DNA from 2 places in the Dorea sp. BIOML-A1 genome. Region 1 is predicted to be linked to the other one. Evidence: riboswitches for the same ligand, from Rfam matches in the RefSeq annotation. Region 1 holds a riboswitch; the other holds the start of a gene.

The links. Region 1 has a riboswitch for FMN ahead of GT508_RS05320 (ECF transporter S component). Riboswitches for the same ligand answer to the same signal wherever they lie in the genome.
Region 2: it holds a riboswitch for FMN, as region 1 does, so the genes downstream of both, ribD (bifunctional diaminohydroxyphosphoribosylaminopyrimidine deaminase/5-amino-6-(5-phosphoribosylamino)uracil reductase RibD) here and GT508_RS05320 (ECF transporter S component) in region 1, are expected to answer to the same signal.

The regions. Positions count from the first base shown of each region.
Region 1 covers NZ_WWSA01000008.1:82,121-85,472, reverse strand. Annotated here, with positions in the region: gene tsaE (tRNA (adenosine(37)-N6)-threonylcarbamoyltransferase complex ATPase subunit type 1 TsaE) at 1-221, opposite strand, end outside; gene GT508_RS05325 (VOC family protein) at 363-731, shown strand; gene GT508_RS05320 (ECF transporter S component) at 1,355-1,984, opposite strand; FMN riboswitch at 2,132-2,300, opposite strand; gene ptsP (phosphoenolpyruvate--protein phosphotransferase) at 2,345-3,352, opposite strand, start outside.
Region 2 covers NZ_WWSA01000026.1:48,746-52,097, reverse strand. Annotated here, with positions in the region: gene ribE (riboflavin synthase) at 1-416, opposite strand, end outside; gene ribD (bifunctional diaminohydroxyphosphoribosylaminopyrimidine deaminase/5-amino-6-(5-phosphoribosylamino)uracil reductase RibD) at 398-1,534, opposite strand; FMN riboswitch at 1,699-1,813, opposite strand; gene GT508_RS10545 (EAL domain-containing protein) at 1,970-3,352, shown strand, end outside.

The DNA.
Region 1 (3,352 bases):
TAAAAGGGAAGTCTTCCTTCATCATAGATCTGCACAATGGTAAATGTAGGACTGCTGACCGGTTCATCTATCCCCAGTCCTTTGGCAAGACCTTTGGTAAATATCGTCTTCCCGACACCCAGATCTCCCACCAATGTATACACCTGTCCTGCGCAGGCTTTTTCACCCAGACTAAATCCCAGATCCCAAGTCTCTTTCTCACTGTTTGTCTCTATTATCATAAGCTCTCCCTTTCCATTTTTTGAAATCACTGTATTCAGTATCTTTAAGTATAACACATCTTTTTTTCTTCTGCTACTCATGATATACTTTCTGATAACAGCTTAAATATATTAATTTTTATCAATAATGGAGGAAAACGTATGAAATTCACATTTTATCACAATAACATTAACGTTGCCGATCTTGACAAGTCTATCGAATTCTACCAAAAAGCACTTGGACTTAAGCTTACAAAAGAGACAGAAGCTGCCGACGGAAGCTTCAAGCTGGTATTCATGGGAGATGATACCACCCCGCACAAATTAGAGCTCACATGGCTGCGCGATATGGACAGACCTTACGATCTCGGAGACAATGAAATTCATCTGGCAATGCAGACAGATGATATGGACGCGGCACTGGCATTCCATAAAGAAATGGATTGTGTCTGTTTTGAAAACCCGGAGATGGGTATCTATTTTATCAATGATCCGGATGGGTATTGGGTGGAAATCTGCCCGGCGGAATAAATTTAATTGGGATTTAATTCAGAAAGGCTGTGGATACCCGAACCGGAATAAAGCTTGGAAAGGCGTTCCTGTTCAGGTTCCATCGGCGGGTCAATTCTAAAGGGGCAAAATTCTGCTAAAAGCAGGCTTTCAAAATTTGAAACTCGGCATATGCCTCAGACAGTCAAATTTTGAAAACCCAACGCAGAATTTTGTCCCTTAAGAATTACCAACGCCTCTTTCACATTCACTGGAACACCTTTCCAAGCTTTATTCCGTGTGTATCAAATGCCTTACGAATGAAATGACAAGTGCGTAACCGTAGTGGCCTCCACCGGGTTACACTTCCGGGCATTTCATTTATTAGCATCCGCTGCCAGTCACGACTTGAAGAAAACAATAGATAAGGATTATTGTGAATGTGGAATGCCGTTAGAAACAATTAGAGAGTCAGAATCACCGTTAAAGGAACGAAGCGAACGTGTTTGAGGCGAACGCCGAGTTTGAGCGTAGTTCCTTTGCTTTTAGGTGATTCTGACTCTCTTAGTGTTTCTTATGGTATGGAACCTGAACAAGAAGCCTTATCTATTGTTTCCTTCAAGGACCGAGAGGCCGCTTCCCCAGTTAATAAATGAAATCCCAAATTACGCATTCATCTTCAATATCGGACTGATTTTTTTATAAACCAGGAACACGATCAAAGATACCAGTATACCTTTCAGCAGATTGAATGGTCCGACTGCCAGTATCACGAAAGTCTTAAGGTCTGTGATATGTTTGTTTACGGCAGTTCCCATTCCAACCAGGCCGTCGATCGGCATACCGAATGCTTTGGCATATGCCGGTAGTAATACGAAGGCATTCAGAAAACATCCGACTACTGTCATGAATACGGTTCCCGCTGCCATTCCGGCTACTGCTCCGGTTCTGGTATGTTTCTTATGGTAGATCAATGCGGCCGGCACAACCAGTGAACAGCCGATCAGGAAGTTTGCGATTTCTCCGACTCCCGCTGTCATAGTTCCGTTGATTGCAAAGTTCAGTAAGATCTTGATAAGTTCTATTGCCGCTCCGGCGAGTGATCCCATTGCAAAGCTTCCAATCAGGATTGGTACTTCGCTGAAATCTATCTCATAGAAGGACGGAGCGAACGGAAGCGGAATTTCGAACAGCATCAATACTGTTGCGATTGCCGATAACATACCAATCTGTGCCATTGTCCTGATTTTGTTTCTGTTTTTTTCATTTTGTCTTGTCATTACTTTTGTACTCATCTTTCTTTCTCCTTTAAATTGAATTATATTCTAAAGGAAGAAACTTCTTATTTTGAACCATACGATATTCACATTTCAGACAAAAACCCCGTCACCCAAAAGGGCAACGGGGCAATCATATCATTCTGATAATTCTGTAAATATCATATCATCCTTCTCTCATCCAGACTTTACTGTCGGTTCCGGAATCTCACCAGATCGGCTGATCATCACATTGATAACATCTGTCCAGATATCTCTGACCAGAAATTCTTCAAATGACCAGTTCGCGGACTTTACCGCCGGTTGGGAATCACACCCTGCCCCGAAGAATCTTCTTTCGTCCTATATTATAGTACGGCATATCCGTCTATGCAACTATTATTTTGTGCTCATCTCACGGATCAGTTTTCTGATCGGAAGAACAAATGTCGGAGATACAGACAATTCATCGATTCCCATCTTAAGGAATGTCTCTGTCAGAGTCATATCTGCTCCAAGTTCTCCGCAGATACCAACCCAGCATCCTGCTTTGTGTCCGTTTTCGATCGTCTTCTGGATCATGCGGAGCACTGCAGGATGATGTGAATCATAAATGTTGTCAAGTTTGCTGTTCTGTCTGTCAATTGCCAGTGTATACTGAGTCAGGTCGTTTGTTCCGATGCTGAAGAAGTCAACTTCCTCTGCCAGAAGATCGCTGATCATCACTGCTGCCGGTGTCTCGATCATAATACCCTGTTCAACTTCACCGTACTCGATTCCTTTTTCTGTCAGTTCTGCTTTGATAGACTCTACGATCTTCTTGATCTCTTTCACTTCATCTACAGAAATGATCATTGGATACATAATTCCAATGTTACCATATGCGCTTGCACGAAGAAGTGCCCTCAACTGTGTACGGAAGATATCTCTTCTGTCCAGACAGATACGGATCGCACGGTATCCCATGGCCGGATTTTCTTCATGATCAAGGTTGAAATAATCCACCTGCTTGTCCGCACCGATATCCAGTGTACGTACAATTACCTTCTTACCTGCCATGTTCTCGGCTACTGTCTTGTATGCCTGGAACTGTGCTTCTTCATCCGGATAATTATCCGCTTCCAGATATAAGAATTCACTTCTGAACAGACCGATTCCGGCCGCATCATTGGCCAGTACACTTGTAACATCTTTTACACCGCCGATATTTGCATATAATTTGATATGTTTTCCGTCTACCGTTATATCTTCTTTTCCTTTTAATTCCTGAAGAAGTTCTCTTGCTTTGATGTCTTCTTCTTTCTTTTCCTGCATTTTCTTTAAAGTTTCTTCATCCGGATCAATGTAGAATGTTCCTGTGTAACCGTCTACAACCGCCATCTTTCCGTTCCACTCTTCTTTAATATC
Region 2 (3,352 bases), on a different contig from region 1:
CAGATAGAGCCTTTTTCTACGATCAGATGTAATATCTGCGGCGATGTTCCAATAGATACCCAGATGGCATTCTCCTCTCGGGTCAGAGACCGGATCACACCGGTTCCGTCAATATGACCGCTTACGATATGTCCTCCAAATCTTCCGTCTGCAGCCATTGCCCGTTCCAGATTCACCTGACTTCCGACTTTACAACTTCCCAGACTGCTTCTCCTGATGGTCTCTGCCATCACATCTGCAGTAAATCCATCCGGCTGAAGTGATGTAACTGTCAGACACACTCCATTGACTGCGATACTGTCACCGATCTTCGTTCTTTCCAATACCTTCTTCGCCTTGACTGCCAGAACTCCCGACTCTCCGGTCAGCTGCATATAGCGGACCGATCCTTTCTCTTCTACGATTCCTGTAAACATGGCCCCTCCTGTTCTTTTTCACATACCTGACAGATTATCCTGATGTCTTCACCGATCCGGCAGATATCCGTACACTTCAGTTTCAATGCTTCTGATGGAAGTCCGATGCCGATTCCTTGCACCGGTGTCTTACTGTTCTTTCCGCCAAATAATTTTGGTGCGATAAAACAGTGTACCTCTTTTACAATTCCTGCCCGCAGTGCACTGTCGTTCAGCGTGCCCCCGCCTTCCAGCAGAATGCTGTCAATGCCCTCATTTCCAAGATATGTCATCAGCTTTTTAAGGTCTATCTGACCTTTTTCATCCGGACAGCAGACAGTATCCACGCCTTTCGCATGTAACCGTTCTATTTTTTCTGTTATTTCTTCGTTCCCTTCCCGTCCTGCATAAGCCACAATTGTCCGGTACTCTTTTGCACTTCTTACGATCTGGCTGTCAAGCGGTATCCTAAGACTGCTGTCGCATACTATTCTGACCGGACTTTTCCATCCTTCTACCCGGACATTCAACATCGGATCATCCGCAAGTACAGTCCCGATACCGGCCATAATACCCATATACCGGTGCCGCATATGCTGCACTTCCTGTCGGGCCGGTTCTCCTGTGATCCACTTCGATGCACCCGTCTTTGTCGCAATTTTCCCATCCAGTGTCATAGCATATTTCATCACTACATACGGTGTCTTCGTCGTAATATAATGGAAGAACACCGGGTTCAGACGGTCACATTCTTCCCGCATAAAATCCTGAACTACTGTAATTCCCGATTCACGCAATATCTGTGCACCTTTTCCTGCCACCTTTGGATTCGGATCCCTGGAACCAATCACCACTTTTTTAATCTTCTGTTCTATGATCGCTTCCGTACACGGCGGTGTCTTGCCATAATGACAGCATGGTTCCAGCGTAACATAGATTGTCGCACCCTCTGCCGATTCTGTAAGCGATGCGATTGCATTGCGCTCTGCATGAAGTTCTCCGCATTTTTTATGATAACCTTCCCCGATGATCCGGCCGTCTTTTACGATCACCGCACCTACCATCGGATTCGGATTCGTCCATCCTTCTCCCTTTTTTGCAAGCTGAATTGCCCGGAGCATGTATTCCTGATCCGTCATTTTTCTTCCTTCTTTCTTAGTTATACAAAAACCCCTGCAGGATACCTACAGGGGAAATGATCTGTTACATGTAACTGACAAATGATCTGTTAACCAAAAAAGCTCTGAAATGGATCACCATCTCAGAGCTCAGACACTACATTCATCTATTAAAATAACTGTACCATCATCTTCTCTCATCCAGACTATACTGTCGGCTCCGGAATCACACCGGATCATGCCTCTCGGCCCGCGGGCTTTACCGCCGGTAGGGAATCACACCCTGCCCTGAAGATTTCGTTTTTTTTTATCATAATACTTTATATATCATTTGTAAAGCAAAAGTTTGGAAATAGCAAGCTCCTTTTCACATTGATTTCATCTGCCAATTTTGTTATTCTATACGTATAGATTATTGTCACCTGAGAATACGTAGAATCTAAAGGAAATCAAATTATGAAAATAGAGAAAAAAATATGGCTCTCGTTGATCGCATCTGTCTTATTTGCCGTTATCTTTTCCATCTGGATATTCAGACAGGATACTGTTCGGAACGAACTGCCTTTTGATAACACCACCTCACTGAAAACAACAAGTTTTAAAACTGACGGTGCGAAAACAGAATCTGTGATCCTGTCCGATGAATTCCACTCGCAAAAAGCGATTCTTTTTCAGACTACTCATACCAATGCAGAAGTCTGGCTTGATGGGAAACTTATTTATCAATACGGAAATGAAAAACACACACCCAAATTCATGAAATCACCCGGCTTCTGCTGGCATATTGTAGACATTCCGGCAAACAGTGACGCCAAGAAACTGACCGTCAAAATCATTCCTGTATATCAGGGTTATTACGGAACCCCGGTGCATCTTTTTCTGGGTACGAGGGGCGATTGTATTCTGAAGATTCTCAGCCAGAGTCTAGGAATACTGATCCTCAGTTGCGGTGTTTTATTTTTTGGATTTCTCTCTCTGGTATTGTATATTGCAGTGATTCGTAAGAAACAGGAGGATTTTTCCGAAGAAACATCTAAAATATTCCTGAATCTTGGAATCTTCTCCCTGTTGATTGCCTTATGGTCCCTGAATCAATGCGGTTTCCTGCAATTTTTAGTCCCGGATGGAAGAACACTGTATTTTATTGACTTCTTTACATTTTATCTCTTTCCTGTTCCGTTTAATTTCCTTTTGTATGATATTTGCAAAAGTAAATTCCAAAAAGGTGCCCTGTTCCTGTCTGTTTCTTATCTGATCAATATGGGCGCAGCCGTCCTTCTTCAGTGTATGGGAATTGTCGATATCTTCCTGATTCTTCCGATCACGCATCTGATCATGTTTGTGAATGCAGCATATACGATCGGACTGATCCATTACGAGGCAAAACAGCTTGGAAACGAACTTGCCAGAAAGTTCAGATATCCAATGTACCTCATTATGTGTTTTTCCTTATCGGAACTATTGGTTTATTATATCCGCAGATTCCAGCAGACATCTATATTCCTTCCGCTTGGGACCCTGCTGTTTATCCTTATGCTGATCTGGATTCAGGTATCGCAGTATTATGAACAGTGTATCCAGAAGCAAAAACTGATCTACTTCCAGAAACTGGCAAATATAGATATGCTCACCGAAGCCATGAACCGGAATGCCTATGAAAATATGATCCGTTATCTGGACGAGCAGGAGCTGGAATTACATACAACCGGAGTTGTCTTATTAGACCTTGATAATCTGAAGGAAATTAATGATAACTTTGGCCACGAAAAGGGAGATGAAGCCTTAAAGCTTTGCTATCAGTGTATCCGCCAGGCTTTTCCATCGGAACAAAATTGTTTC